DNA from 4 places in the Gordonia sp. DT30 genome. Region 3 is predicted to be linked to each of the others. Evidence: riboswitches for the same ligand, from Rfam matches in the RefSeq annotation. Region 3 holds a riboswitch; each other region holds the start of a gene.

Region 1 (7,651 bases), on a different contig from region 3:
TTGCCAGGTCAGTTCGTGGGTTGTACCGGCCACGGGCGTCTGCGGGCAACGACCGTTCAAAACCTTGAGACCAAGGCCAGCGCCTTCCGTAGTGAGCGGCAATCGCGTCCGACACCGCGTTGCGAATTGACACTTCGCACAGATGCAGTGGCAAAAGGAATGCCCCGGCAACTTCTGCGTTCCAGAGTTACAGCTTCAGTGCCCTGCGCGTGCGCGCTTCCCCTGCCGAATCGACTGAGGTCACCGCGTTGTCGTACGTGGACGTTCGCGCCTGGCTGATTGTGCTGCGCACCGCCTTGACCTGCGCCATCGTCATTGCATCGAGAGCCGAGAACACGTACACCGTCTAGCGCTTGCCCTGGGCACATGTTGGTTCGCCTCACCCGGGGACAGCGGAGAACTTCCACAGATGAACCCCGGCGTCCATTCGGACAACCGGGGTTCATCTGTTTCGGTCGCTCAGGCCGCGCGGCGCGGCGCGAACGACGGCAGCACCAGCTGACGCAGCCGGTTGTCGGTGGCCGATCCGTCGAGCGGCACCAGGATCACCGCGTCGGCGACCTCGGCGGCGTAGATGTCGCGGATCAAGGTGACCAGACCGCTCGGCGTGCCGACGTAGCGGACCGTGCCGCCGTCGAGTTCGTCCGGGATGCCGGCGACCGCCGCGCGGGCCGAGGCGGCACTCGGTGCGATCGCCACCTCCACTTCGAGCGCGACCGAGAAGCCGGCAGTGTCGCGGGTGCCCGATCGCAGCACCGAACGGGCGCGCTGCGCGTCACGCAGCGTGGGTCGGCGCACGACGATGGGTGCCGCGTCGGCGGGCTCGTCGCCGAGGATCGCCACGTGCAGCGGCGGACGCCCGATGCTGATGCGGTCGAGTTCGATGCTCATGCCGGGGCTCCTGGGGGTGTCGTCGCGCTCGGTTGCGTGGAGGTCGGTTGCGTGGAGGTCGGTCGGGTGGAGGTCGGTTGCGTGGCGGCCAGTTGCCGCAGGGCGCCGGTGAGGCGGTCGATGTCGGACGAGCCGGTTCCAAGACCGAAGCTGGCGCGGATCGCGCCGGCGGGAAGCCCGAGGCGGTTGAGTACAGGATGCGCGCAGAATTTGCCGTCGCGCACGCCGATCCCGTGTTCTGCGCTGAGGTATTCCGCGACCGCGCGCGGGGTATGTCCGGCAACACTGAACCCGGCGATCCCGACCCGATCGGTCACGTCGTCGAAGATCTGCAGGGTGCGGACCCCGTCGACTGCGGCGAGCCCGTCGTCGAGGCGGCGGCGCAGTTCGTGTTCGTGCGCTCCGATCGACTCGATGCCGATGTCGGCGATGGCGTCACACGCAGCGGCGATCGCGATGGCGCCCAACACATTCGGCGATCCGGCCTCGTGCCGGGCAGCACCGGTGTGCCAGGCGGTCGCCGCGCAGTTCTCGTCGGGGCCGTCGACCACACTCACCTGCGCCGACGCCCCGCCGCCCGCGAGGTAGGGATCGGCGTCGTCGAGCCAGTCGGAGCGGCCTATGAGCACACCCGCCCCGAACGGGGCGTAGAGCTTGTGGCCGGAGAACACCAGGTAGTCGATGCCGTGGCTGACCACCGACACCGGGCGGTGGGCGACGAGTTGCGCGGCGTCGACGAGGATGCGCGCACCGTGGCGGTGGGCGATCGCGGCGAGCCGCCCGACCGGCAGCACCTCTCCCGTGACGTTGGATGCGGCGGTCACCGCCAACAGCGATGTGGGGGCCGCGGCGAGCTCGCACTCGAGCGCGGTGAGAGTGTCCTCGATGCTGGGCCGCGCGGTCACGATGCGCGCCGAACCGGCGTCCCGTGACAGCCATGGCAGCAGGTTCGCGTGGTGTTCGATATCGAGGACGACGACGTCGCCGGGTGTGCAGTGAGCGGCCAGATTGATCGCATCGGTGGTGTTGCGCGTGAAGACGACGGTGTCATCGGAACGCCCACGAACGAAGCGCCGCACCGTCTCTCGGCACTGCTCATAGCGCCGGGTGGTGACCTGCGACAGATGGCCGGCGCCGCGGTGAACGCTCGCGTACTGGTGTAGGGCCGCCGACACCGACTCGGCGACGGCGACCAGCGCGGGTGCACTGGCGGCGTAGTCGAGGTTGGCGTAGGCGATCTCGCCACCGCCGGCCAGCGGCGCCTTCTCGTCGGCGCCGACGACCGCCGCCAGCGGTTCGGTACAGGCCGCAAGATTGGCGAAAACGGTATCGGACAGAACGGGTGCGGTGCGCACGACAGCAGTCATCGAAAGAACTCCTCGGAAATCCACGCTTGCCGTGTCCGGTTGGAACACAGCCCGGTCGTCACCCGGAGCACCCCACCGTGGAGGAGGGTTGCCGACCAGCGAGCCGGGGCTTGTCACTGGCACTCATGACCTGACGTCCAGAGTGGCCCATCTCGCGTCGGGGTGTCAATTTTCACTCACCGTGGGCCGAAGTCGCCGCGATGTGGGCGCTAGGTTGGGTTGGTGAGCGGTGACCCGGAAAGCGTCGACAACCCGGCGCAGGCGCCTTTCGTCCTCTCCCGCCCCCACGGGACGGTGCGCGCCGAGGGCATCATCCGGCGCTTCACCGAGGTCGACGCGGCCATCGACGACCTGCGGACCGGCCGCGCCGACACCGTCGTCGGTGCCCTGCCGTTCGATCCCGCCGGCACCTCCGCGTTGATGGTCCCCCGCCGGTTACGACGAGATCTGCCGCCCCTGGCCGGCCGCTCGCCGGCCCGGCACACACTCGACCGGTTCACCGAGATCCCCGACGCCGCCACCCACCGCGACCGCGTGCGGCGCGCAGTCGCCGCCATCACTGCAGGCGACCTCGACAAAGTGGTGCTCGCGAGAACCGTTCGGGCAGTGCTCGATTCCCCGGCCGAGGTGACCGGACTGCTGGATGCACTGGCCCATGGCAACAGTGAACACAATGCCTTCGCCGTCGACACCGGACCGGGCTGGTTACTCGGTGCGAGCCCGGAGTTGTTGCTACGCAAGGCCGGTCGCGAGGTGACGTGCCGGCCGTATGCTGGGTCGGCGCCCCGGTTCCCCGATCCGGTCGCCGACCGCGAGGCCCGCGAGAAGCTGGCCGCATCCGGCAAGGACCACCGCGAGCATGCCTTCGTGGTCGACCATCTGCGCCGACGACTCGCGCCGCTTTGCGACGAGATCACCATTCCGGATGCCCCACAACTGTTGTCGACCGGAGAGATGTGGCATCTGGCCACCCCGATCCGGGCGCACCTGACCGATCCCGATCTCAACGCGCTGGAACTCGCCCTCGCCCTGAGTCCCACTCCCGCGGTGTGCGGAACGCCGACAGATGTTGCGGCACAGTTCATTCGCGACCACGAGGAGCCGCGCGGAAATTATGCAGGCGCCGTCGGCTGGGCCGACGCCCACGGTGACGGCGAATGGATGGTCACCATCCGCTGCCTCGAGATCGACTCCGACGGACGATCCTTTCGCACCTGGGCCGGCGGCGGCATCGTCGCCGACTCCGATCCCGACGCCGAGCTCGCGGAGACCACCGCCAAATTACGAACGGTGCTGCGGGCGTTGGGTGTCGACGGCAGCTAACCGACCTTTCAGCCGATCTTCTCGTATTCGACCTCGTCGACGTGCACACCCCAGACGTCGCCGGAACGCACTCGTCCGGTCGGGCCCATCCACGGCCGGCGTAGAAATCCATCGCTCGCTCATTGCCCTTGAGCACATGCAACCGGGCCACCGGATAACCCTGCCGGGCGATCTCCGACTCCGCCCGATCCATCAGCGCCGACCCGATCCCGGACCGCCAATGGTCCGGGTCGACGTAGAGCGCCATCACCGCGGCATGACCATCGAGCTCGCCGATCGTCACGAATCCGGCTATCCCGCCCGACGTCTCGGCGACCCACGTGTGCGGACCACGGTCATCGTCAAAGGTGTAGTCGCCGACCCGATCCGCCGGACGCATCGCCCGCAGCTCGGCATCCGGCAGCAATCCGCGATAGCCGCGCCGCCACGACCGCACGTGCACGCCCGCAACGGCCGGAGCATCGGCGGCGGTGGCACGGCGGATCGACAACGACGGCGCCATGAACGCCCTTATCCCAGCGCCTGATCCAGATCCGCGAGCAGATCGTCGATGCCCTCGAGGCCCACCGAGAGCCGAACCACGGAGTCGCTCAACCCGATTGCCGCGCGCCCGTCCGGCCCCATCGCACGGTGCGTGGTGGTGGCCGGATGGGTGATCAGCGACTTGGAATCACCGAGGTTGTTGGAGATGTCGATGATGCGCAGTGCGTTGAGCACCTCGAAGGCGCGCTCCTTGCCGTCCACGCCGTCGCGGTCGTTGAGCTCGAAGGTGACCACCGTGCCGCCCCCGGACATCTGCGCGGTCGCCAGCTCGTACTGTGGGTGCGACTTCAGGAACGGATACTTCACCCACCGCACACGTGGATCGGCTTCGAGGAATTCGCCGATCCGCAACGCCGCGGCGACCGATGCGTCGACACGCAGCTTCATTGTCTCCAGCCCCTTGAGCAGGGTCCAGGCATTGAACGGGGAGAGCGCCGGACCGGTATGCCGCATCAGCATCTTCACCGGACCGTCGACAAATTCCTTGGTCCCGAGCACCGCGCCGCCCATCACGCGGCCCTGCCCGTCGATGTGTTTGGTGCCCGAATAGACGATGACGTCCGCCCCGAGTTCCAGACCGCTCTGCAGGAGCGGAGTGGCGAATACGTTGTCCAACACGACCTTTGCCCCTGCCGCATGCCCCAGTTCGGATACCTTGGCCACATCGACGAGGCTCTGCATCGGATTCGACGGAGTCTCGAAGAACACCGCGTCGGCGGGCGTGGAAAGCGCCCGCTCCCACTGCGACAGGTCCTCCCCGTCGACGAAGTCGGTGTGCACACCCCACCGCGGCAGGATCTCGTTCGCCACCACAAAACACGACCCGAAAAGACTGCGCGCACAGACCAGCCGGTCACCGGCTTTCAGCAGGGCACCGAGCGACACGAACACCGCGGCCATCCCGCTGGCCGTGGCAAAACACGCCTCGGCTCCCTCGATCAGACGCAGCCGTTCCTGGAACATCTCCACGGTCGGATTGCCGTAACGCGAGTAGACGAAACGCTCGTCCTCGCCGGTGAAGGCGCGCTCCGCGGCCTCGGCGGACTCGTAGACGTATCCGCTCGTCAGGTAGAGCCCCTCGGAGGTCTCGAAGAACCCCGACCGCTCGATACCGCCGCGGACCGACAGCGTCTCCGCCGAAACCCCCTCCGGCAAACCGTCGCTCACGACTGCCTCCAGCTTGTAGGGTCGGCCAGCTCGCTCGCTTCGCTCACGACTGCCTCCACGGAAGGTCGAGGGCCCGCCAACCCTTGAACCCACGGTGATCGTATTCGTCGAGCGCCCCCTCGAATCCGTCGAGGATGTTGTAGGCCTTGCTGACCCCGGCGGCAGTGGCCGCCTCGGCGGCACCGATCGAGCGATGTCCGGAGCGGCAGAGGAAGATCACCTCGTCGTCGTCGGCGATTCCGCCGTCGCGCAACTGCGCCACGAATCCCTCGTTGGGTCGGCCGTCGGGAAAGGTGGTCCATTCGACGAAAAGTGGTCGCTTACCGACGATCTCGAGGTCGGGAACCCCGACGAAAGACCATTCCGCACGGGTGCGACAGTCCACCAGCTTGGCCTTCGGATTCTGCTCGAGCTTGTCCCACGCCTCTTGCGGGGTCAGATCACCGGCATACGTCATGCCTTGCACACCTTCCAGTTCCCGTCTTCCCGAACCGCGGCAACCTTGGTCGTCTGCGTCTCATCGGACTGTTTGTCGAAATGCCAATGTACCGTCGCCCTCGCGCGGTCACCCGACACTTTCAGGTCGGTGATCTCCGGGATCACGATCCGGCCGTTCCTCTCCAACGACTGCCGGTTCTCCGTCGCGAACTCCGGCTGCGCCGGAAACCCGGCCGAATTCACGTCGACGGAACACGTGTGGTCCCGAAAGGCGGTGTAGTCGACGTTGTTGCGCGCGGTGTAGAGATCGTTGATCGCGTACTGCACCTGCGCCGAATCGCCGGCCCGCTCCTGCGCCGGACGGAACAGATACGACAGTCCGATGCCCGCAGCCGCCAGCACGACGACGAGCAGAGCCACCAGGAAGGGCCAGGCTTTGCGCCACGACGGTGCGGCCGGTTCGTCGTCGACGGCCTCGGGCTCACTCCGCCCGCCTCCGCGTCCGACCATGTCGGCGAGTGTATCGACGTACCCCGATCCCGGATCGAGCACCCATGGGACTCCACCCCACCACCCCCAGCAGTTAAGGTGAGGCTAACCAACTAGATCCGCCGATTGTGCGTAACCAAAGGAGAGCCGTGCCCAACATCCGAGGCCGTGTGCCCCGCCCCCGGAAGAACGCTCGTCCCCGAAGGAACGCTCGCCACCTTACGCTGGCGGGGTTGGTACTGACCGCCGCGATCGGCCTCGCCGCGTGCAGCGCCCCTGCCGAGGACCACACCACGCCCGGCGCGCCATCGCCCGAGTCGGGCGCCCTGCCGGTCACCATCGAGCACAATTACGGCTCGACCACCATCTCGAAACCGGTCACCCGAGTCGCCGCGATGGGTGTGGGCGACGCCGACACCCTGCTCGCGCTCGGCTTCCGTCCCGTGGCGGCCGCACCGTTCGGCTCTCCCGCGAACGTGCGCACGCCGTGGAACGAGAAGCTGCTGGGGTCGGACGAGCCGGTCGCGCTCCCCGAGGCGTCCCAGCAGTTCGGCAACGAGATCGCCAAGGCTCTGAGCACCGACCCGGACCTCGTCACCGCGATCGGCGCGGCTCCCACGAAGGAGCAGTACGCCAAGCTTGCCGCCGCCGTGCCGACCATCACCCGCCCGGCGAACCACCCGGACTGGCAGGTGCCGTGGGATGTACAGGCCACCGAGATCGGCAGGGCCGTGGGCCGCCCCGGCGCCGTCGCCGCCAAGATCGGCGAGACCAGCAAGCACGTCGCCGGCCTCGCCGCCGCCCACCCCGAACTGAAAGACAAGACCGCGGTCGCGGTGACCGCGTCGCCCGACGGGACGATCTCGATCTACGGGCCCGGCGACGGACGCGAGCAGATCCTGGCCTCGTACGGCCTGCACTTCCCCGACGGCCTGAAATCGGCCGTCACCAGCGGTTTCTATGGATCGATCGCGCCGGAGAACATCGGCCTGCTCAACCAGGCCGACGTCGTCGTCGTCCTCGATTGGCAGGGCGCCAACGACCAGATACGCAAGAACTCCGCCTGGACCGCCCAGCCGTTCGTGACCGGTGGCCGCACCGTCTATCTCGATCAGGAGGTCGGCACCGCGATGGGTGTGCCGACCGTGCTGTCCATTCCGTGGATCGCCGACCAATCGATCGGTCGGATCGCGACGGCAGCCGGACGGGCGGGCTGACCGATGTGGACGCGACACGATATGAGTAAGGTCACCCTAAGCGAGGATTTTGGGTACGGGCTGCGAACGCCTACCGTAGAAGGGATAAGTGTCGACGCGCCGCCTGCGTACCGCGGCGTCTGATTCATCTGAGAACCGAGGTACTGACGCCCAATGACCGACCAAGCCCGCCCACTGCGCGTTGCCATCATCGGCGCAGGTCCCGCCGGGATCTAC
Region 2 (7,651 bases), on a different contig from region 3:
TGAGGCGCACGAGGCGGTGGTCGCCGCGGTGACCGGTGAAACCCGGCACGGTGCGGTCGAGGTCGACACCACCAGCGGAACCATCAGCATCCAGCTCGGCCCCGTCATCACGCAGGTGAAACAGCGCCTGCTCGCTCACGGATTCGCCTTTGCCGACCGAATCCCGGTGATCAACAAGGCATTCGTGATCTGGCACTCCCCGCAACTCGCCCGCGCCCAGCACCTGGTGAAGGCGCTCGACAAGGTGGCCAATGTCCTTCCCTGGCTGGCGATTCTGGCCATCGTCGCCGCCGTCGGCGTTGCCCGCAGCGGCCGACGATGGCGCACGCTCGCCGTGGCCGGAGTCGCGGTGGTGATCGCGATGCTGCTGCTCGCGATCGCCATTCTGGTGGGCCGCATGATCTACCTCGACAACGTTCCCGCCGACGTGTTGTCCCCGGGCGCGGCGCAGGCGATTTTCGACACCGTCATCGCCCCCATGCGGCTGGCGCTGCGTGCAGTCGCGGTGGTGGGGTTGGTCCTCGCCCTCGTCGGATACTTCGCCGGTGGGTCGGGCTCGGCGCGCGCGGTGCGCAGCCGCGTCGGACGCGGGTTCGCCGCGATCGATGCTCGGCGTGCCGATCGCGACCCCTCGACGGTGGAGAAGGTGTTGTGGCAGGCGCGGTTTCCGTTGCGGATCGCCGTGCCGACCGTCGCCGCGTTCCTCCTGATGTTCTGGCACTACCCCACGGGCTGGGTCGTGTTCTGGATCGTACTGATCGGCGCGCTGGTGCTCGTGGCGATCGAGTTCACGATCGCGCCGGCCCGACGACAGACGGTGTGGGAAGCGCCGTAGGCGCCCGAGCGATCAGAAACAGACCGAGCACCGCGACCCAGACGAAGAATCCGAAGATGCTGACCCGTTCGATCAGCCCCATCCACACCGTGCTCTCGCCGTCCTGGATCATCGGGACCATCCGGCTCGTGTAGGCGCCGGCCACCAACACGACGACCGCCGCGACGATGGTGAACCATCGAAACCAGCTGCGCCACAACACCGCTGCGAGTACCGTGCACACCGCGATCAGCATGACCGAGAGCAACGACAACACCAGATGGCCTGCGTCGTTCGACGAATCGCCGGCACCGGCGGCGATGTCGTCTCGATTGCTCATCGGAAACCACAGCCAGGCGACCCCGACGACTCCGAACACCACGAACAGCGCACCGAGGACGCGGACCCCGACTCGGCCGCCGGCGGATCGCCATACGCCGATACCGAATCCGATCATCAACGCGGTGAACACCGGCACCAGCCATTGCAGAAACCGCTGCGTCGGTGCGCCGGTCGCCGACAACTCGCTGATCGCCTGATCGGTCCGGCTGTACCCGCCGTAGCGGGACGCAGCGACCGCATCGTTGGCGAGGATGTAGAGCAACGCGTACATGGGTCCGCACGCGAGGAGTCCCGTCGTCACCCTGCCGACTGTCGCCCTGCCGTTCGCCACATATTCAACGTAGAAGCCCCGGAGTGGCGCTCACCAGGGTCTTTGGTCGGAATCCACCGCGGTCACGCGGCGAACTCACGGCCCGGGCGGCGCGTAATGCACGACCTTGACCGTGGTCATCTCGTCGAGGAGTTCGGGGCCGAAGCCGAAGCCGGTCCCGCTGGCGCCGCGTGGCTGTGAAGCACCGCCGGGCGCCCCACCGAACACGGCGTTGATCTTCACCGTCCCGACGGGCAGGGCGCGCCACGCCTCTTGTGCGTGCGCCATGTCGGCGGTGAGAACGGTTGCGGCCAAGCCGTATCGGTCATCGGCGGCCTCGACGAGCGCAGTGACGAAGTCGTCGACCACCCGCACCGGGGCGATCGGCCCGAACGTCTCCTCGCGCAGGATCGTCATGTCGGGGGTGCAGCCGGTCAGCACCGTGGGCGGGTAGAAGCTGCCGATGTCGTCGGAGATGACACCGCCGGTCCGGATCTGCGCGCCTTGCGCCACGGCGCCGCGGACCTGCGCGTGCACGGCGTCGCGCTGACGGTTGTCGACCAGCGGCCCGATACGTTCGCCCCACCTGCGCGCCTGCCCGCACAGCTCGTCGATGAAGGCGTCGGCGACGTCGGCGGTCACATACACCCGCTCCACCGACACGCAGATCTGTCCCGCGTTCGCGAAGCATCCGAGGGCCGCTTCTTCGGCGGCCCACGCGGGATCGACCCCGGAGTCGACGATGAGCGGATCGTTGCCGCCGTTCTCGAGCAGCACCTTGGTGCCGTGCTCCGCACATGCCCGGCGGATCTCGGTGCCGGTCGCGGTACTGCCCACGTGCGCAACCACATCCACCTCCGGCGACGCCGCGAGATGCGCACCCACCTCGCCTGCGCCGTCGACGATGCTCAGCACCCCGTCGGGCAGATGCTCGGCGATGATCTCGGCGAAGCGCCGACCTGTGGTGGGGCAGCGTTCACTTGGCTTGTGTACCACCGTGTTTCCGGTGACCAACGCTGCGCCGAGCAATCCGGCCGCCACGGCGGCTGGATCGTTCCACGGGGTCAGCACCGCGACCACACCGCGCGGCTCGGGCACCATCACGTCGAGCGCCGAGCGTTGCCCCTGCAGGGTCCGGCCCCGATGCACGGGTCCGAGTTCGGCGTACTGGAGCAGCGTCGATACGCCGGCGGCCACGCCACCCAGCGAATCGTCACCGGTCTTGCCCGTTTCGCGTTCGTTCCAGCCGGCGAGTTCGGCGGCCGCATCGCCGACCGCCACGGCCGCCTCACGTAAGCGCTCGGCACGCTCGGCCGCAGGGGTCGCCGCCCAGTCCCCGGCCGCCGCGCGTGCCGTGGTGATCGCGGCGTCGACCTGCTCGTCGGTGGCCGCGGGAACCTGCGAGACGATGTCGCCGGTCCGCGGGTCGTGGACTGTGATCGTTTCCATGGTCTCCAACACGGTGGGCCGCGTACCCGTTCTCGGGGCAATCGACACCTGCCGCCGGCCGATACATCCGGCGGCGCCCGTCACCGGCCCTGTAGACCCTCGCCGACCTTCGCGCCAGGTTAAGTCCGTCGCGATTCGAAATCACACGAAGTAGTGACTAACCGGCGAGTCTGAGTACTGTTCTGCTCAGTGGTCGACCCGCCAAAACCTTTGGTGGACTTCGATCGCTCTGTGTCAACGAGTACCAGTGCCAAGTTCCAGCTGGCTGGTCGGCAACCCTCCACCGCGGCGGGGTGCCCTGGATAAAGGACACGGCTCCAGCCCAAGCCGGGCATGGAGCAAGCGCGGGTTCACATATGGGTGCCCGAGGTGAATTCGGGAGTTCGATGATCAACCATGCCCGACCGACGAAGTCGGTTCGCGTCCCCCTGTCCGACCCACACCTGCCTGTGAGCGGACCCCAAAGGCCGATGTCAGCCACCCATTACCTCAGGAGAACGACCATGTCCCGACCAGCCGGCCGATTCAGACACCGACGCAATGCCACCCTCCTTGCGGCCGTCTCGATCGGACTCATCGCGAGTGCCTGTAGCTCGGGGAACAGCAGCAACTCGGCGACCGCCACGGGCAACCCGGTCGACGGCGGGACGCTGCGATTCGCCAGCGCCTCGGGTCCGGGCAGTTGCCTCGACCCGCACCAGAGTCCGGCCGACGTCGCGGGCTTCTATGCCCGTCCGATCCTGGACTCGCTGGTCGCCTTGAACAAGGACGGCTCGCTCCATCCATGGCTGGCGACCAAGTGGAGCGTCTCGCCCGACCAACTCACCTATTCGTTCACCCTGCGCGACGACGTCACGTTCTCCAACGGGGAGAAGTTCGACGGCAATGCGGTCAAGGCGAACCTCGACCACATCGTCAACCCGGCCACCAAGTCACAGTTGGCCGCCAACACCATCTCGACCTACACCGGCACCACCGTCATCGACCCGACACACGTCGAAGTCAAGTTCTCCCAGCCGAACTCGGCATTCCTGCCATCGCTTTCCACCGCGTATCTCGGTATCGAGGCACCGTCGACTCTCACACACGGCCCGGATGCCCTGTGCAGCAAGATCGTCGGCACCGGCCCGTTCATCAGCGAGAACGGCTACACCCCGAACAAGGGCATCGACTACACCCGCAACGACGCCTACAACTGGGGGCCGGGCAACGCCGACCACACCGGCAAGGCGCATCTGCAGAAGATCAGCATCCAGGAGATTCCCGAGGACTCGTCCCGCTACGGCGCACTGACCAGCAACCAGGTCGATGCGATCGCCAGCGTTCCGCCGGTCAACGTCTCCCAGCTCAAGAAGACCCCCGGATTCACCGTCGACACCGCTGCGGCCCCGGGTGGAAACTACAACTACTACCCCAACACGGAGACCGGCGTGTTCTCCGATGTCAAAGTCCGCGAAGCCTTCCGGGCCGGCATCGACTGGGACACCATCGTCGACAAGCTGTACTTCGGGGTCTTCCAGCCCGCCAACAACATCCTGAGCCCCGCCACGGTCGGTTACAACAAGGCAAGCGAATCCGCGTACGGCTACGACGAACACAAGGCCAATCAACTTCTCGACGAGGCCGGCTGGACCGCCCGTGACAGCGACGGCTACCGCACCAAGAACGGGAAGCGACTCACGGTAGTTCATCCATTCCTCAAGGAGTATGCCCGCGAGCAGCGCGACACCCTGCTCGAGCAGGTGCAGTCGTCGGCCAAGAAGCTCGGCATCGACTACCAGATCAAGAACATCACCATCGACGACTACTACAAGGTGATCTTCACCAAGGGCTACGACGTGCTGGACCTGAGCTGGCAGCGCGCATCACCGGACGCGCTTCGCACACTGATGGATTCGTCCAACATCCCGCAGCCGCCGGACCGCTTCGGCACCAACTTCGCACGGTATTCGAACCCGGCCGTCGACACCGATCTCCGGTCGGCGCTGGCCGAGACCGACCTGACCAAACAGTCGGCCCTCTACGGCAACGCCCAGCAGCAGATCGCCAAGGACGCCGCGGTGTTCCCGGTCTACGTCTTCAACTACGCACTGGGCCGCAACAACAAGGTCCAGGGTGTCAAGTTCGAGCCGCAGGCGTTCCCCACGTTCTACGACGCCTGGGTCACGCAATGACGGTGATCGATACGGTGGCCGCCCCGACCGAGGTTCCGCGCACGCGGACCCTGGGCTGGGCGATCGCCCGCCGATTGCTGGTCTCGCTCCTCGTGCTGTGGGGCGCGATCACCGCGACCTTCATCGTGATCCACGCGGGCAGTGGGTCGGCGGTCAACTCGATCGTCGGTACCGCCCAGGTCTCGCCGGAAGTGCGGGCCCAGATCATCAGCGACTACAAACTCGATGATCCGATCGTCGTGCAGTACTTCAACTATCTCGGGCGCCTCCTACACGGCGACCTCGGCCAGTCCTACGCGCTGCGGATGCCGGTCACCGAGGCCATCGGCCAACAGATATGGCCCACACTGCAACTGGTGATCGTCGCCGCGATCCTGGCCTTGGTGGTCGCACTGGTGGTGGGGTTGGCGACCGCGAATCGGCCCGGCTGGCTGCGCGGCCCGGTCACGTCATTCGAAGTGCTGATGGTGGCGGTGCCGACCTTCTGGCTCGGCATCTTGCTGCTCACCATCTTCTCGTTCGAGCTGGGATGGTTCCCCTCGGTGGGCTCGGCAGGCGTCTCGTCGCTGGTGTTGCCTGCCATCGCCTTGGCGGCGGCGCCGGCCGCCCTGCTGTCGCAGGTTCTGCGGCACGGGATCGAACGCACGCTGGACGAACCGTTCGTGGTGACCGTCCGATCCCGCGGCGTCGGCGAGACCGTGCTCCTGCTGCGCCACGTGCTCCAGCACGCCGCGATGCCGGTGATCACCCTGTGGGGCTGGATCGTCGGCGCCCTGATCAGCGGCGCCGTCGTGATCGAGCAGGTCTTCTCCCGAGAAGGGCTGGGCCGCTTGACCATCGCCGCGGTCACGAGCAAAGACCTGCCGCTCGTCCTCGGTGTGGTGATCATCGCCGCCACGTTCTACACCGTCGTCAACACCCTGATCGACGCCGCATACGGGTGGCTCGACCCGCGCCTGCGGACCACCAGATATTCCGGTGCGGCGGCGGCCCCCGACGAATCGCGTACCGACGAATCGCGCACCGAAGAATCGCGCACCGAAGAGAAGGTGACCGGATGACCGCGTCCGACGTCCGGCCCGATCCCGCACCGGCGGTCCGCTTCGCCGCCGGTCAGACCGTGGTGCAGCGCATCCGGCGCCTGCGCGTCTCGGTCATCCTCAGCAGCATCTTCCTCGTGGCCATCGCGCTGGCCGCACTGTTCCCGTCGCTGTTCACCGACAAGGACCCCGATGCCGGTGAGCCACTGGACATGTTGCTGGCCCCGAGCTGGGACCACCTGTTCGGGACCGATCAGAACGGCCGCGACATCTACGCCCGCGTCGTCTACGGCGCCTGGCCGTCACTCCTGATCGGGATCAGCGCAACGATATTCGCACTTGCGGCAGGCACCGCCGTCGGAGTGTTCGCCGCCCGCGGCGGACGCGTCGGCGACTGGGTGGTGTCGCGGGTACTCGACGTCTTCCTCGCCATCCCCGGGCTGCTGCTGGTGTTCCTGATCGTCGCCGCCCGCGGCCCCGGCACCCTGACCACCATCATCGGCGTCGCCGTGGTCACCCTGCCCGGCTACGCGCGTCTCGTGCGCGGCGAGGTACTGCGGCTGCGCGGCGCAGTCTTCGTCGAGGCCGCCAAAACTCTCGGCTGGACGCAGGCCAACATCATCGGCCGCCACATCGTCCCCAACGCCCTCGGTCCGGTGCTGGTCCTGGCGACCATCGGGATCGGCTCGGCCATCGGAATCGGTTCGTCGCTCAGCTTTTTGGGCCTGGGACCGCAACCGCCCACCGCCGAGTGGGGCAGCATGCTCTCGGCCAGCCGCACCTACTTCTCCGTCGCATGGTGGCCCGCCGTCTTCCCCGGTCTGGCCATCACCCTGACCGTTCTCTCGGTGACCGTGGTCGGCCACTACCTGCAGCGACGAACCGACGGACGGAGCGTCTGATGACCACCCTCACCGACAACACCCGCGAGACCGGCACATCCGATCAGCGACTGGTCGAGGTGGCCAATCTGCGGGTCGGATTCCCCGCCGGCACACGCACCATCTCCGCCGTCGACGGCGTCTCCTTCACCATCAACCGCGGCCAGAGCGTGGCGATCGTCGGCGAATCGGGTTCGGGTAAAAGTGTCACCGCCCGCAGCCTCGTCGGATTGATCGGCGGCAACGCGCACGTCGAGGCCGACCACCTGCGGGTCGACGGAAAAGACACCCGCAAGTTCTCGCAACGCCAATGGCGTGGCCTACGCGGCAGGCAGATCGGATTCGTCCTCCAGGACGCCCTCGTCTCACTCGACCCGCTGCGCACCATCGGCGCCGAGATCGGTGAGGTGTTGAACACCCACCGGGTCGTCGGACGCAGCGACGTCGACGCCTGGGTGATCGAGCTCCTCACGAAAGTCGGTATCCCCGAACCACAATTGCGCGCCGCACAGTACCCTCACCAACTCTCCGGTGGTCTGCGACAACGCGCACTCATCGCCTCGGCGATCGCCGCCGACCCCGACCTGCTGATCGCCGACGAGCCCACCACCGCCCTCGACGTCACCGTCCAGGCCCAGATC
Region 3 (7,651 bases):
CCGAATGGTTCAGCGCGGCAGCCAGCGTCTGGGCGTCGTCGGCGACGTCCATGAGCCGGGTCTGCAGGGCCGGGATCATCGACGTGCCGCCGACCCCGATGAGGAACGTCAGCGCGAGCGCGATCCAGATGAACTGCACGAACAGCGCGAAGAGCAGCAGCACCGCCGCGAGGCAGAGCAGTCCCACCAGGATCGATACCGACACGCTGCGGTCGGCAGCCATGCCGCCGACGATGTTGCCGACGACCATCCCGAGCCCGAAAAGCATGAGGGCCACCGGCACCAAGCCGACCGGCAGTCCGGCCAGCGATGTCAGCGTCGTGTTCAGGTAGGTGTAGAAGGCGAACATTCCGCCGAAGCCGACGGTGCCGATGAGCAGGGTGAACCAGACCTGCGGCCGGCGCAGCGCACCGAGTTCGGTCATCGGGTTGGTCGCAGGCATGTCCTGCAATGTGGGAAGGCTGCGCGCGAGTGCGGCGATGGTGAGCGCACCGACGACCACGACGACAAGAAATGCGCTGCGCCAACCGAAATGCTCACCCAGCCACGCCGCCATCGGGACGCCCGCGACGTTGGCGACGGCGAGCCCGAGCATCACCTGCCCGACCGCCTTCGCGCGGCGTCGTGGTCCGGCAAGGTGGGCGGCGACCAATGCCGCCACCCCGAAGTAGGCGCCATGCGGTAGGCCGGCGATGAAGCGGGCCGCGATCAGCAGACCGAAGGTGGGTGCGAGGACCGTGGCCGCGTTGCCGACGGTGAACGCGACCATCAGTCCGATCAGCAGGGTGCGGCGCGACATCCGGGCGGTGAGGGCCGCGATGAGCGGTGCGCCGACGACAACGCCGAGCGCATACGCGGAGATGACCGAACCGGCGGTGGGTTCGGTGACATCGAGTGCGCCGGCGATGTTGGGGAGCAGACCCATCGAGACGAACTCGGTGGTGCCGATCCCGAAGCCACCGAGCGCCATCGCGAGGATCGCCCAGCGGACCGTCCGCACACGCGCAGAACCGTTGTCCGGCAACGACTCCCCGGCTTCACGCGCAGCGACGTCGGTCGTCGGGTGCGCAGTGGCCGGCTCGTCGGCGGGAACTGCCGCCTCGGGATTCGCTGGTGTGGACACAGGAGTCGCAACCACCACGGCGCACGCGAGCATTCCCGGGGCGGTCGGTGAGTTCGTTCACAGGCCCCGTCGACCGCGCGAAACGATCGTCACGGCACGGTCGGTACGGCACGCTCGGTGGAGGATGCCGTGCCGGTGGCGGTGGTGGGAGCCGCGGCGGTGGGAGCCGCCGCGGTGGGAGCGGCCGTGGTGGGAGCGGCCGTGGTGGGAGCCGCGGTGGTGGGAGCCGCGGTGGTAGTGGGAGCCGCGGTGGTAGTGGGAGCCGCGGTGGTGGTGGGAGCGGCTGTGGTGGTCGCCGGCGGTGCGGTGTCGGGGCTTTCGGCCCGTGTCACCACCGGGACACCGGCCCCTGTCACCGCCGTCGTTGCGCTCGGCACTGTCTGCACCCCGTCGACGACCCGCTCGGCCCAGTACGTGGCGAAGTTCCTCGGCAACAAGACGATGCTCTTGGCGCTGGCCGCCAACGCGGTGACTCCGTGGTCGAACAGGTCGGCGTCGGAGTTGAGCACACCGTTGGCGATGTCCTGGAGGACGAACAGATCCGGCAGGTATGCGCCGTAGCCGAGTTGGGGTAACGGCGGTAGCCATCCCATGGCCCAGCGGATGGGTGGTTGAAAGTCGGCGAGGGTGATGCCGATGATGTCGGGCAGGCGCAGGCGGTAACGCATGAGGTCCGGAACGGTCCCGGTGTAGCCGACTGCGGTCAGTGCGTTCGCCACGATGATCGCCATCGACGAGGGCGAGGCGATCGTGCATGTCCGCACCGCGCCGTCGGTGGTGCAGGTCATCGTCTCCGCTGCACCGTTGACGGTCCACGTCTGACCGGTGCCGGGGAATTGGTACATGTGGAATGGGTACTGGCCGTGCTTGATCCAGTAGCCGAAGAAGGCGTCGACGTCGCCGATCGGGTCATGGAGCGGATCGGGCAGGTCGCAGATCGGGTCGCCCTCGATGCAGTAGGTGGTGACGGGTACGCCGCCGTAGTCGGTGCCATCGCGTGGCCCCGACATCGTCATCCCCGGAATGGCCCCGACCAGTGTCAGTTCGATTCCCTGTCCCCAGAGAGTCGCCGACATCCGCGGGTCCGCGTAGAGCTCGCCCGAGACGGTCGTCGCGCCGCCGGCGTCGGTGGTGGAGATGACGTACGTCGACCCGTCGGCAAGCGTCACCGGCCGATGCCGGCCGATGTCGGTCAGCGCGTCGCCTGCGACTCGGGCGCCCTGCGAGTAGCCGGCGATGACGACCTTCTTGTCGGTGCCGCATTCCTGCTGATAGGTGGCCACGGCTTGTTCGAGGTTCTGCGCACCCTGCGTCTGGCTCGCGTTGTATCCCACCGATCCCAGCGGCCAGATGGTCGCGGCGTACGGCACCGCCTCGACGGTGTAGGGGTTGCCGAGGTTGGGGTTGTTCTCGTCGGGACGGTTGTCCGGGCCGAGGCCGGTGTAGCGCTGTCGCACACCGACGAGGTACGAGCCGTCGGAGTTCCATGTCCCGCCGACGATGAACACCCGGCCCGGGCCGCTGCAGTCGTATGTCGTGTCCGCCGCCGCCACCCCATGGCCCCAGAACATCGTGGCGGTGAGCGCGAGGCCCATTGCGGCGGCTCCCCACACGAGACAGACGCCACGGATCGAGGTGCGGAGTCCCATCGCTGCCACGTCCTTCGGTGAGGGCTGATCTGCGCAGCTTAGGCAGGCGGAGCAGGTCGGCACCGGGCAATCACCCAGGGCACCCCCACATTCCCCCGCTCGATGGACACCGCGGGCGAATCCGGGACCGGAGAACACCGATAACGATCTGCGCAATTCACCAACCAGCCTGAGCAGGAGGGTTCTCAGCGAACGACGACCGTGTTATATCCTTGTCGCCAGGTCATGAGCATCAGCGTCAAGCCCCGGCTTGCTGATCGGCAACCCTCCAACCGCGGTGGGGTGCTCCGGGTGATGACCGGGTTGGGGATCGCTGTATGGGTCCCCGGCAAGCGCGGGTCCGAAGGTCGGACCCCAACAGGGTCTCCATACCCTGCCGACCGTAGAAAGTGATCTATTTTTCATGTCTGACGCAGCCAACGACGGCCCCGATTCCCCCGATCCCACCGACGCCCCGGATCCCACCGAGAACTGGAGCTTCGAGACCAAGCAGGTCCATGTGGGGCAGTCCCCCGACGCCGCGACGAACGCACGCGCACTGCCCATCTACCAGACCACGTCGTTCACCTTCAACGACACCCAGCACGCCGCCGATCTCTTCGGTCTCGCCGAACCGGGCAACATCTACACCCGGATCATGAACCCGACGCAGGATGCCGTCGAACAGCGCATCGCCGCGCTCGAGGGCGGTGTCGCGGCCCTGCTGGTCGCCTCCGGTCAGGCGGCCACCACGTATTCGATCCTCAACATCGTCGAGAACGGCGGACACGTGGTGTCGAGCCCGCGTCTGTACGGCGGCACCTACAACCTGTTCCACTACACCCTGCCCAAACTCGGCATCGAGGTGTCCTTCGTCGAAGATCCCGAGGATCCCGAGTCGTGGCAGGCCGCGATCGGCGACAACACCCGCGCGTTCTACGGCGAGTCGATCTCCAACCCGAACAACGAGATCCTCGACATCCCGGGTATCGCCGAGGTCGCCCACCGCAACGGACTGCCGCTGATCGTCGACAACACCGTGGCCACGCCGTATCTGCTGAACCCACTGGCCCTCGGCGCCGACGTCGTCGTGCACTCGGCGACCAAGTACATCGGCGGCCACGGGACCGCGATCGGCGGGGTCATCGTCGACGGCGGCACCTTCGACTGGCGTGGACAGCGTGACGGCAAGGACCTGTTCCCGGGATTCACCACGCCCGATCCGAGCTACCACGGCGCGGTATTCGCCGATCTCGGCGCCCCGGCGTATGCGCTGAAGGCGCGCGTGCAGTGGCTGCGTGACACCGGTGCGTCGATCTCGCCGTTCAATGCCTTCCTGCTCGCGCAGGGCCTCGAGACGCTGAGCCTGCGCGTCGAGCGGCATGTCGCCAACGCCGCGCGCGTCGCCGAATACCTCAGCGATCACGCACAGGTCGAGTCGGTCACCTACGCCGGACTGAAGTCCTCGCCGTGGTACCAGCGCGGCCAGGAGCTCGCACCAAAGGGTCAGGGCGCCATCATCGGATTCGAGATCACCGGTGGCGTCGACGCGGGCAAGCGGTTCGTGGAGGCGTTGACCTTGCACAGCCACGTCGCCAACATCGGTGATGTGCGTTCGCTGGTGATCCACCCGGCGTCCACCACCCACAGCCAGCTGACCCCCGAAGAGCAGCTCGCCGCAGGCGTCACCCCCGGTTTGGTCCGGCTCGCCGTCGGGATCGAGGGCATCGACGACATCATCGCCGACCTCGACCAGGGCTTCGCGGCGGCCGAGTAGACCCAGCCGAGTACACCGAGACAGCCGAGTAGACCGAGGACAGGAGCACAACATCCCGTGTCGGTGAGCATCGACCCCCAGGCGTCCGCAGCGCATCAGCCCGAATGGGAGCAGGTTCCCGACGGGCAGATGGTGCGAATGCGCCTGGGATCGTTGGCGCTCGAGTGCGGCGAACGGATCGACGACGTCACCCTGGCGTTTCAGCGCTGGGGGACGTTGTCGCCCGCACGGGACAATGTGATCCTCGCCCTGCACGCACTGACCGGTGACTCGTATGTCACCGGCCCGCCCACCGACGAACACCCCGCGCCGGGCTGGTGGGACGGTCTGATCGGACCGGGCGGCGCGATCGACACCGACGAGTGGTGTGTCATCTGCGCCAACGTCCTCGGCGGCTGCCGGGGATCGACGGGACCGGCGTCGCCCGATCCGGATGGGCGACCGTGGGGTTCCCGATTCCCCGCCATCACGGTGCTCGATCAGGTGCGCGCCGAGGCGGCGCTGCTCGACGCCCTCGGCATCGAGAGCATCGGCGCGGTCCTCGGCGGTTCGATGGGTGGCGCCCGCGCCCTCGAGTGGGCGATCGAATATCCCGACCGGGTACGCAGCGCGCTTGTTCTCGCCGTCGGGGCACGTGCCACCGCCGACCAGATCGGCACGCAAACCACCCAGATCGCCGCCATCACCGCCGACCCCGAGTGGCAGGGCGGTGACTACCACGGCAGCGGCCGGTCCCCGATCGTCGGACTCGGAATCGCCCGGCGCATCGCGCACCTGACCTACCGATTCGAGGGCGAACTCGACGAGCGTTTTGCCAATTACCCTCAGGGCCACGAGGATCCGCTACACGGCGGGCGGTACGCGGTGCAAAGCTATCTCGAACACCAGGCCGACAAGATCATCGGGCGGTTCGATCCGGGCAGCTATGTGGTGCTCACCGACGTGCTGAACAATCACGACGTGGGACGCAATCGCGGCGGTATCGCCGCCGCGCTCGACTCGTGCACGGTTCCCACCGTGGTCGCGGGCATCGATTCGGATCGGTTGTATCCGTTGCGGTTACAGGCCGAGATCGCCGAAGGGCTCGGCAACTGCGTGGACGGCCTGCAGGTGCTTCGGTCCGACAAGGGCCATGACGGGTTCCTCACGGAGTTCGACGCGATCGCCGATCTCCTCAAACGCACCGTGGACCTCGCGCGCCGCTGACCCGTCCGCGAGCACAGGTCCGGGCGGGCCACCGGGCGCGGGGATCAGCCGGCCGGCGTCGTGGTGGTCGTCACCGCTGGGGCCTGCTCGGTCGCACTATGCGGTGGAACTTCCGTTTGCCGCGAACTCGGCTGTGACGGAATGACATTCGGAGTGTCCCCAGTCGGGGTCGTCGATGGCGACGTCGGCGTCGTCGGGACGCTCGGGATCAGTTCCGGCGGAATCAGTCCGGGCGGGATGGGCAGGGTCGGGAACGGCGACAGGCTCGGCCCGGACGGCACCTCGCCCGACGGTGTGGTCGGCGGCGTCGTGGTGTTGGGCACGAGCGTCAACGTGCTCGTCGGGGTGGTCAACGGCAATTCCGTTGTCGCCCAGCCCGGGAATTGCTCATGCCCGGTCAGAGGGGTGGTCGGCTGCGGGGCCGACGACCGCGGGCCCCGCGTCGGCGCGCGGGTCGACGTGGACGTTCCGAAGGAGTCACTTGTCGTCGCGAGCGCCTGGGCGTCGGCAGTGTGCATCGTCGACGGCGGAGCCGCGGGACCGGTGGTCAACGTGGCACCGACGGCCACCGCGGCCATCGCAACGGCGCCGATGATCCCGGCCACGACGGCCACCGGCACTGCCGACAAGCTCCGCACCCGGCGTCCACCGATCAGGGTGAGCCGTGCGGCGCCGGAATTGCGCGCGAGCATGGCTGCGCCGGTCGCCGCTGCCAGCTCCGGCGTCGCCGGCGTGAGCACCTCGAGATCGGCATGGTCGGCGATCTGACGCGCGATCGACAGGTTGGCCACACCGCCGACCAACACCACCGCGTCCGGGGTGAGACCGTGCGATCGAGCATCGTCGACAAACCGCGCCAACGCCTCGCCCGCTCCCTCGACCAGCGGCGCAGCAGCCTTCTCGACGGCGGCAGCGGTCAGCGAAACCCCGGCGAGGGCGGTCGACGGCGCCGATTCGGCGACTTCTTCCTTGGCGGTACGGCAAGCACTGACCAGCGCGGCCCGCTGTCGCCTTGTCCGGGTGCCACGGTCTGCCTCGTCCGATTCGGCGGCAACGTGGTCGGCGAGCGTCTCGTCGATCTGCCGACCGCTGAACACCGTCGACCGTTCGATGGTGCCGATCCGGCCGGCCGATGGGTCGAGGGTGTAGAACGAGATGCCGGTATCGCCGCAATCGGCGACCACGACCGAGGAGAACCGGTCGATCTGTCCGGTCCGGGTGAGGAACTCGGCAACCGCTTCTTCGTCGGAGCTCAATTGGATCTGACGACGCGTGCCGGAGCCGCCCGAACCCAGGCGCCGACGCTGGGTCGCGGTACGGGCGGCGACACCGATCGGACCGACGCGCAGATCCGCTGCACGCGCGGCGTCGAGCATCAGATCGATGCCTGCGTTCACGCGCCCGACCGGATCGAGTCCGTCGGTGGGGTCGACGTCGAACACGCGCGATTCAAGTGCAGTGCGGCCGGTCTCGTCGCTGGTCAGCAGTACGTAGTGGATCATCCCGTCGCCCACGGAAACACCCAGCGACGTCTCGTCGCCGGATGTGCCCTGATCGTTGATCTCGAACGTCGAACTGATGACAACCCCACTCATGTTGCTGGCGTCCGCACTCATCGGCGGAGTCCACGCGACACACAACTGCCCCGAATGTCACGCTGAGGTCACCAGTGTAATCAATCCGTGGCCAAGGGGTGTAATCAATCCGTGCCCAACGGGTCGATCGACGTTGCCAGCCAGAGGATGAGCGCCCCGACCGACGCCATCGCCGCCACGTCGAAGAACCTGCCTCTGACCTGCAACAGGCCCGCTCGCGAGGTCGGGATCAGGGCCCGCAGGACCGCACCGAACAACAGGGTCGAACCGAAGACGAAGGCCCCGCGTCGCCACCGGTCGTAGAGCACCAGGACGGCAGCGG
Region 4 (7,651 bases), on a different contig from region 3:
GCCAGCGCGGGCAGTACGATGCCGCAGTAGTGATCGATCTTGAGGTCGGCAATCGCGTCGGCCCGGGTGGCGCCCCGGTTGAGCACCACCAGGGTCTTGCCGGTGCGTTGGGCGTGGCGCGCGAAGCGCAGACCGCTCATCACGGTCAGCGACGATCCCGCGACGAGTAGCGCGTCGCAGTCGTCGATGAGCGAGAATGCCTGCGCGACAAGCTCCTTGGGTGCGTTCTCGCCGAAGTACACGATGTCGGGTTTGAGGATCCCGCCGCATCGCGGGCAATCGGCGACCACGAAATCGTCGGTGTCGTCGAGCATCATGTCGGCGTCCGGGGCCACCTCGATCGCCCCGCGGCCCCGGACCCGTTGTGCGAAACCGGGGTTGAGCTCTTCCAGAGTCTCCGCGAGCCGGTGCCGCGACAGGGTGAAGCCGCACGCCACACAGCGCACCCGCCCGTAACAGCCGTGCAGTTCGATGACCCGCCGGCTACCCGCCTTGGTGTGCAGCATGTCGACGTTCTGGGTGATGATCCCCGCCAGACGTCCCTGTGCCTGCATCGTGGTGAGCGCGTGATGGGCGAGGTTGGGACGCGCGGCGTCCATGTGGCGCCAGCCGAGGTGATTTCGGGCCCAGTAGTGCCTGCGGAACTCTGGTGTGGACGCGAACATCTGGGCGGTCATCGGAGTGCGGACCGGCGCGCCGGGGCTCCGATAGTCGGGGATGCCGGAGTCGGTGGAGATGCCCGCCCCGGTGAGTGCGGTGATCCGCGCCCCGTCCAGAAGTGCCGAAAGCCGCTCGAGGAGGATGTCGAGATCCTCGTCGAGCGGCGTCGGTTCGGCCGGGACCCAGCCGATCTGTAAGCGGGTGCGCACCTGATCGAGGATATCGATTCGCGTGCGCGGGTGCGCCGCCTCAGGCGTTGGCGGTATCCGCGTGCTTGCCGCCTTGTTGCTCGGGCACGGTCACCAGTGGATACACCCCGTGCTCGTCGTGTACCTCGGTGCCCACGACCGGCGGGTTGAAGACACACAGCATCCGCATCTGCGTATCTGCGGTGACGGTGTGCCGCTCGTGACCGTTGAGCAGATACATGGTGCCGGGGGCCAAGGGATAGGTCTCGCCGGTTTCCCGGTCGAGAAGGGTGCCGGTGCCCTCCACGAGCCAGACGGCCTCGATGTGGTTGGCGTAATGGAACTCGTTGACGCTGCCGGCGTCGATCGTGGTCTCGTGGAAGGAGAACCCGACCCGGTCGCCGCCGAGCACGATTCGCTTGGACACCCAATTGCCCTTGGGGTCGGCGACGTCGCGGTCGGTTCCGGTGATCTCGTCTGTGGTGCGCACGATCATGCGAGCACCTCCTCGGTGGCGTCGGCGAGAATTCCCAGACCGCGGTCGAGATCCTCGGTGGAAATGGTCAGTGGCGGAAGCAGTTTGACGACCTCGTCGGAAGGCCCCGAGGTCTCGGCGAGCAATCCGGCGCCGAAGGCGGCGGCGCACACCTTGCCTGCGTCGGCGGCCTCGCCGAACACCAGTCCGCGGGCCATACCGCGTCCGCGGGTCGAGACACCGTCGTGCCGGGCGGCTAGCGTGCTGAGCACCTCGTCGATCTGACGGCCCTTCATGTGGACGTCGCGGGTGAGCGTGTCGTCGGACCAATAGTGCTCGATCGCCTTGGTGGCGGTCACGAAGGCGGGATTGTTGCCGCGGAAGGTGCCGTTGTGCTCGCCCGGTGACCACACGTCGAGGTCGCGACGGATGAGTACCAGGGCCAGCGGCAGTCCGTAGCCACTGATCGACTTCGAGAGGGTCACGATGTCGGGCTTGATGCCGGCTTCCTCGAAGGAGAAGAACTCGCCGGTGCGGCCGCATCCCATCTGCACGTCGTCGACGATGAGAAGGATGTCGCGGCGGCGGCACAGCTCCGATAGTGCGCGCAGCCACTCGGCCCGGGCGACATTCACCCCACCCTCGCCCTGCACGGTTTCCACGATCACCGCGGCGGGCAGATTCAGACCACTGCCGGAATCGTCGAGGACGCGCTCGAACCAGCTGAAGTCCTCGACGGAACCACCGAGGTAGTTGTCGAAGGGCATCGGCGTGGCATGCACGAGCGGGATGCCGGCACCGGCGCGCTTCATCGAGTTGCCGGTCACCGACAGCGAACCCAACGTCATGCCGTGAAAGGCGTTGGTGAAGCTCACGATCGATTCGCGACCGGTCACCTTGCGGGCCAGCTTCAGTGCCGACTCGACCGCGTTGGTGCCGGTGGGGCCGGGGAACTGGATCTTGTAGTCCAGGCCGCGCGGGGCCAGGATCTTCGAGGCGAATGCCTGGATGAATTCACCCTTGGCCACAGTGGACATGTCAAGACCATGGGTGATGCCGTCGGACTCGATGTAATCGAGCAGGGCGGACTTGAGCACCGGGTTGTTGTGCCCGTAGTTCAGGGCGCCGGCGCCGGCGAAGAAGTCGAGGTAGCGGGCACCGTCGGTGTTGGTCAGCCACGAACCGCGCGCCTGTCCGAACACCGTCGGCCACGTGCGGCAATAGCTGCGCACCTCGGACTCGTATTGCGTGAAGACCGAATCATCGATCGTGGTATCGAGCTTATTCATGGGCATTCCTCCAATATGGGAAATCGTCGGGTCGGCGATGACCGGTGCGAGTGTGTATCGCAGGTGACCGGCCGCATCATCCGACCGAGAGGGCGCCGCTGCCGGAAGACACCCCGGACAAGTCCTCCGGCGACACACGATGCGGTGCTCCGGTTGGGGCAACAATTGCACCCTGAGTGCGCCACGGCGCAGTCAGTGAACACCAAAAACGTTGCGCCCCTATGGTTCTGGAACTTCTGGCTCGAGGAGGTAGAGATCCTCGGGCTCGTGGGCGTCCGGGAAGTCGTCGGCCGCAAACAGGTCGCGGCGTTCGAACCCCAGTCCGCGCGCTGCGGCGACTGAGGCAAAAAGTCGTTGCGAGGCAACGTTGTCCGGGCTGATGGTGGTGTGCATCGCCACGGCACCGCGTCCGCTGACGCGATCGAAGAGACGATGAAGCATCGTCCCGGCGATCCGGTGGCCGCGATAGGTGTCGTCGACGGCCACCTGCCAGACCATCAGCGTCGACGGATCTGACGGGCGGCGGTAGCCCGTGACGAAGCCTACTGGCAGACCGTCGACTTCGGCGACGATCGAGGTGTCGGCGAAGTCGCGGCACCACAGCACGTACGCGTAACTCGAGTTGACGTCGAGAACTTGCGAGTCCCTGGCGATTTCCCAGAGGCGGGTACCGTCGGCGACCTTCGGCGCGCGGTAGTCGAGAACTAGTTGGGTTGATGTGGCCGAACTTGTGTGGGACGGGCTCATAACGCACTCGACGTTAACAACGTGTGTCGGCGAATTCACCCGCCTGCACAAATCGGACCTCGAATCTCCCACTTAACCCCAGTTCACCCGGCAGATGTGATGCGGGACACAAACGGTTGCGCACGGGCCTACGGCGTGCGGATCGCGGTGACGGGGAGGGCAGTATGGAGCGGTGACGCGGATCATCGCAGGTCGCTTCGGCGGTCGCAGACTCACAGTTCCCGACGAGGGCACCAGACCCACCTCCGACCGTGTGCGTGAGTCGGTCTTCAGCATGCTCGACGCGCGCATCGATCTGACGAGTACCCACGTGCTCGATCTTTATGCCGGGTCCGGCGCGCTCGGCCTCGAAGCGCTCTCGCGCGGGGCGTCGTCGGCGGTCTTCGTCGACAGCCGGGGGCGCGCGGCTCGCACGATCTCCGCGAATCTGACGGCCGTCGGGGCGGCCGCCTCGGGGCGTGTGATCACCTCGCCGGTGTCGGCATTCCTTGCCGGTGCCGCGCCCGGCCGATTCGACGTGGTGTTCTCCGACCCTCCGTATGCGCTCGCCGATGATGAGGTGGCCGCCGATCTGTCAGCGTTGGCCACCGGTGGTTGGCTCACCGACGACGGGCTGGTGGTCCTCGAGCGCGGACGCCGAGCCGTCCTCTCGTGGCCCCCGGGCTGGGAACTGGTCGTCGACAAATCCTATGGCGACACCACGGTGAAGGTCGCACGCCCCGGTGTCGCCGCGGACGAGTAGGTTCTGCAGAGCATGACCAGTGCGGTGATACCCGGTTCCTTCGATCCCTTCACACGCGGACACCGTTACGTCGTGGAGCGCGCGGCCCGGTGCTTCGACGAGTTGGTGGTCACCGTCGTGGTCAACCCCAACAAGCGTGGTCTCTTCTCCGTCGAGGAGCGACTCGAGCTCATCGCCGAGGACTGCGCCGATCTGCCCAACGTCCGCGTCGACCGGTGGCAGGGACTGCTCGTCGACTATCTGCGGAACAACTCGATCCATTCGATCGTCAAGGGGCTGCGTTCGGCGGTCGATTTCGACTACGAGTTGCCGATGGCGCAGATGAACCGGGAACTGGCCGACGTCGAGACCGTCTTCCTGTTGACCGATCCGCGATACGCGCACGTATCGAGTTCACTGGTCAAGGAGGTCGCCAAACTCGGCGGTGACGTGGCGCCGTTCCTTGCGCCCCACATCCTCCGGCGACTGGAGGCCAACCTTGCGGGCGAACGCACCATCTGAGCCGGCAGGTCACCGGCCGCGCGGTGACGCCTGCAGCGGACGAATCCGAGGCGCCTGCGCCGGGAAAAAATCTCCGAGAATGTGAACGCTGACCGGCGAGGGCCGCCTCACTATCGTGAGCTCGACGGTCATGAGCGTCAGCGACAAGCCCTGGCTTGCTGACCGGCAACCCTCGCATCGCGGTGGGGTGCCCCAGGTGACGACCGGATCGGGTTTCCCCCGATAAGCGCGATGGATTCGACGTGCCGGTTCCGCATCGAACCGCCGGTCGCCGTGGTCTCTCGACGCCTGATGCTATTGCGCGGGTGTCGGTGTGGTCTGCAGCGTCATCGTGCTGCCCCCGTTCCCGTACAGGAGAGTTCACACATGTCAGCCGCCCCATCGCCGTCGACGAAGGCCCGCGGTCATGCGCCGCCCGATCCGTCACCACCGTCGGCAGCCACCGAGGTGCCCGACGTCGCCAGGCCGGAACGTGTGGTGCCACTGTGGCATCCGGGCCGCTGGGTGCTGGCGGCGATCGTGCTTGTCGTCGTGGCACAGATCATCCATGGAGTGGCCACGAACTCCTTCTTTCAGTGGGATCGTTTCGGCTACTGGATCTTTCGTCCCGTGGTGATCGAGGGACTCGGCGTGACTCTCGAAGTCGCCGCCTACAGTGCGGTTCTGGGCCTCGGCGTCGGTATCGTGCTCGCGCTCATGCGACTGTCGAAGAACCCGGTCCTGGCGGCGGTGAGCTGGGCCTATGTCTGGTTCTTCCGATCGATTCCGCTGATCGTCCTGCTGCTCATCCTGTTCAACTTCGGGGCCCTTTATCAGAGCCTGAGTCTCGGAATCCCCTTCGGTCCAGGACTTTTCCACATATCCGAAGCCGACCTGGCCACACCTTTCATCATCGCGGTCGTCGGTATCACCGTGCACGAGGCGGCATTCGCCGCGGAGATCGTGCGGGGTGGGATCCTGTCGGTCGATCAGGGGCAACACGAGGCGGCCGCCGCGCTGGGCATCCCGCGCGGCTACCAATTCCTGCGGATCACGCTGCCCCAGGCGCTGCGCACGATCGTGCCGTCCTATGTGAATCTGCTGATCGGACTGATCAAGTCGACCTCGCTGGTCTACTACGTCTCGTTGCTCGATCTGTTCGGCGTGGTCTCGACCCAGAGCAGCACATACTCCGGTGACATCATTCCCCTGCTCATGGTGGCGACGGTCTGGTACGTCATCTTGACCAGCGTGGTATCGGTCGTCCAGTTCTACGTCGAACGCCACTTCGCGCGGGGGGCGGTGCGAACGTTGCCGCCGACTCCGCTGCAACGTGCCCGCACGGCCGTGGTGACAGTTCGCCGTGGCATCGCATTGCGGCCCTGGATGCGTGCGGTATGAGTGTGAAATCGAATACAGCTCAGGCTGTTTCCCCCTCCGACCGGGCTCGCGGCGCCGGTGTCGACATCGTCGACGCGCACCGTTGGTACGGGGACAATCACGTTCTCCAGGGCATCGACCTGAGTGTTCGTCCCGGCGAGGTGACGGTGGTCCTGGGCCCGTCGGGTTCCGGAAAGTCGACGCTGCTGCGGGCGATCAACCATCTCGACCGACTCGATGCCGGCCATGTCAGCGTCGGGGGAGAGCTGATCGGCGTGCGCCGGCTCAACGGGCACCTCAAGGAGCTGCCCGAACGGGCGATCCTGCGTCAACGGCGCAACATCGGCTACGTCTTCCAGTCGTTCAATTTGTTCTCCAATCTCACTGCCGCGGAGAACATCACCGCGGCGCTGGTGTCGACGCGCCGCGCCCGGCGTGCAGAAGCCGGCGACATCGCGCGTAAACTCCTTGAGCGAGTCGGACTTTCGGACAAGTTCGACGCATACCCGCGCCAGCTCTCCGGCGGACAACAGCAGCGAGTGGCGATTGCTCGGGCGCTCGCGCTCGATCCGCGGGTCCTGCTTTTCGACGAACCGACCTCGGCGCTCGATCCCGAACTCGTCGGTGAGGTGCTCGCGGTGATCGCCGACCTCACTGCCACCGGCACCACGATGATCATCGTCACCCACGAGATCGGATTTGCCCGTGAGGTCGCCGACACCGTCGTCTTCCTCGATGACGGCCTGATCGTCGAGCAGGGCACGCCGGAACAGGTACTCGACAGCCCATCGCACGCCCGGACAAAGGATTTCCTGACGCGGGTCCTCTGAATTCCGCGTCCGTCACACCTATGCCGACGGGTGCGGAGGACACAGTGTCCGCCCGGCCTCGTCGATCATCCCCTGCAGAAATGGAGTTACACCATGTCATCTTCTCGATCCCTCGTCGCCCGGCTCGGCGCCGTGGCCATCGGCGGAGTACTCACCGCAACACTGGTCACCGCCTGCTCGGGCGGGTCCAGTGATGCCGCCGACTCGTCGGGCACGCCGGGCAGCGTCGTCATCGGCGCTGTCTCCAACGGGGCGGCGCAGGAGACCACGCTCTCTGTGCCGCAGGTGGATTCGATTCGCAAGGCGCTGCCGGCGAAGGTGCGTGATTCCGGTCAGCTCACGATCGGCATCGGCGCCCTGCCCTCGGGGAATCCGCCGCTGGCGTTCATCGGTTCCGATCAGCACACGCTGACCGGCGTCGAACCCGATCTCGGGCGCGCCGTCGCGGCGGTACTCGGCCTCAAGCCGGTGGTCGGCAACTCCACGTGGGAAAATCTCTTCGTCGGCATCAGCAGCGGCCGCTCGGATGTGGGCTTCTCCAACATCACGGTGACCGAGGAGCGCAAGGACAAATACGACTTCGCCACGTACCGCAAGGACGAACTGGCCTTCGAGGTGCTCAAGTCGAACGCGTGGAACTTCGACGGAAACTACGAGAATCTTGCGGGTAAGACCGTGGCCGTCGGGTCGGGCACCAATCAGGAACGGATCCTGCTGAAGTGGCGCGACAAACTCGCTGCCGAGGGCAAGACGTTGAACGTGGTGTACTTCCCGGACGGCAACTCGTTCAATTTGGCGCTCGCCTCGGGCAAGATCGACGCGTATCTGGCGCCCAATCCGACCATCTCGTACCACGTCGT

What was found. A riboswitch is a leader RNA that binds a small molecule or an ion and turns the genes downstream of it on or off. The one in region 3 is predicted to bind S-adenosylmethionine.
Region 1: another riboswitch for S-adenosylmethionine. It lies ahead of ACLQ3C_RS13440 (aminotransferase class V-fold PLP-dependent enzyme); the one in region 3 lies ahead of ACLQ3C_RS10690 (bifunctional o-acetylhomoserine/o-acetylserine sulfhydrylase).
Region 2: another riboswitch for S-adenosylmethionine. It lies ahead of ACLQ3C_RS13890 (ABC transporter substrate-binding protein); the one in region 3 lies ahead of ACLQ3C_RS10690 (bifunctional o-acetylhomoserine/o-acetylserine sulfhydrylase).
Region 4: another riboswitch for S-adenosylmethionine. It lies ahead of ACLQ3C_RS02565 (amino acid ABC transporter permease); the one in region 3 lies ahead of ACLQ3C_RS10690 (bifunctional o-acetylhomoserine/o-acetylserine sulfhydrylase).

The regions. Positions count from the first base shown of each region.
Region 1 covers NZ_JBNCLY010000013.1:1,674-9,324, forward strand. Annotated here, with positions in the region: gene ACLQ3C_RS13435 (hypothetical protein) at 460-891, opposite strand; gene ACLQ3C_RS13440 (aminotransferase class V-fold PLP-dependent enzyme) at 888-2,258, opposite strand; SAM riboswitch class IV at 2,276-2,389, opposite strand; gene ACLQ3C_RS13445 (isochorismate synthase) at 2,481-3,581, shown strand; partial or broken gene ACLQ3C_RS13450 (GNAT family N-acetyltransferase) at 3,721-3,876, opposite strand; gene ACLQ3C_RS13455 (hypothetical protein) at 3,838-4,107, shown strand; gene ACLQ3C_RS13460 (O-succinylhomoserine sulfhydrylase) at 4,092-5,291, opposite strand; gene ACLQ3C_RS13465 (rhodanese-like domain-containing protein) at 5,335-5,748, opposite strand; gene ACLQ3C_RS13470 (hypothetical protein) at 5,745-6,239, opposite strand; gene ACLQ3C_RS13475 (ABC transporter substrate-binding protein) at 6,443-7,435, shown strand; gene ACLQ3C_RS13480 (FAD-dependent oxidoreductase) at 7,589-7,651, shown strand, end outside.
Region 2 covers NZ_JBNCLY010000013.1:104,941-112,591, forward strand. Annotated here, with positions in the region: gene ACLQ3C_RS13875 (hypothetical protein) at 1-835, shown strand, start outside; gene ACLQ3C_RS13880 (DUF998 domain-containing protein) at 789-1,457, opposite strand; gene ACLQ3C_RS13885 (aldehyde dehydrogenase family protein) at 1,563-2,915, opposite strand; SAM riboswitch class IV at 3,148-3,266, shown strand; gene ACLQ3C_RS13890 (ABC transporter substrate-binding protein) at 3,419-5,089, shown strand; gene ACLQ3C_RS13895 (ABC transporter permease) at 5,086-6,150, shown strand; gene ACLQ3C_RS13900 (ABC transporter permease) at 6,147-7,031, shown strand; gene ACLQ3C_RS13905 (dipeptide ABC transporter ATP-binding protein) at 7,031-7,651, shown strand, end outside.
Region 3 covers NZ_JBNCLY010000009.1:30,515-38,165, forward strand. Annotated here, with positions in the region: gene ACLQ3C_RS10680 (MFS transporter) at 1-1,156, opposite strand, end outside; gene ACLQ3C_RS10685 (PE-PPE domain-containing protein) at 1,213-2,772, opposite strand; SAM riboswitch class IV at 2,994-3,113, shown strand; gene ACLQ3C_RS10690 (bifunctional o-acetylhomoserine/o-acetylserine sulfhydrylase) at 3,176-4,528, shown strand; gene metX (homoserine O-acetyltransferase MetX) at 4,586-5,734, shown strand; gene ACLQ3C_RS10700 (Hsp70 family protein) at 5,779-7,350, opposite strand; gene ACLQ3C_RS10705 (DUF3017 domain-containing protein) at 7,434-7,651, opposite strand, start outside.
Region 4 covers NZ_JBNCLY010000002.1:126,118-133,768, forward strand. Annotated here, with positions in the region: gene ACLQ3C_RS02535 (Sir2 family NAD-dependent protein deacetylase) at 1-869, opposite strand, end outside; gene ACLQ3C_RS02540 (ectoine synthase) at 910-1,344, opposite strand; gene ectB (diaminobutyrate--2-oxoglutarate transaminase) at 1,341-2,612, opposite strand; gene ectA (diaminobutyrate acetyltransferase) at 2,832-3,359, opposite strand; gene rsmD (16S rRNA (guanine(966)-N(2))-methyltransferase RsmD) at 3,532-4,101, shown strand; gene coaD (pantetheine-phosphate adenylyltransferase) at 4,114-4,602, shown strand; SAM riboswitch class IV at 4,729-4,837, shown strand; gene ACLQ3C_RS02565 (amino acid ABC transporter permease) at 4,969-5,982, shown strand; gene ACLQ3C_RS02570 (amino acid ABC transporter ATP-binding protein) at 5,979-6,791, shown strand; gene ACLQ3C_RS02575 (ABC transporter substrate-binding protein) at 6,885-7,651, shown strand, end outside.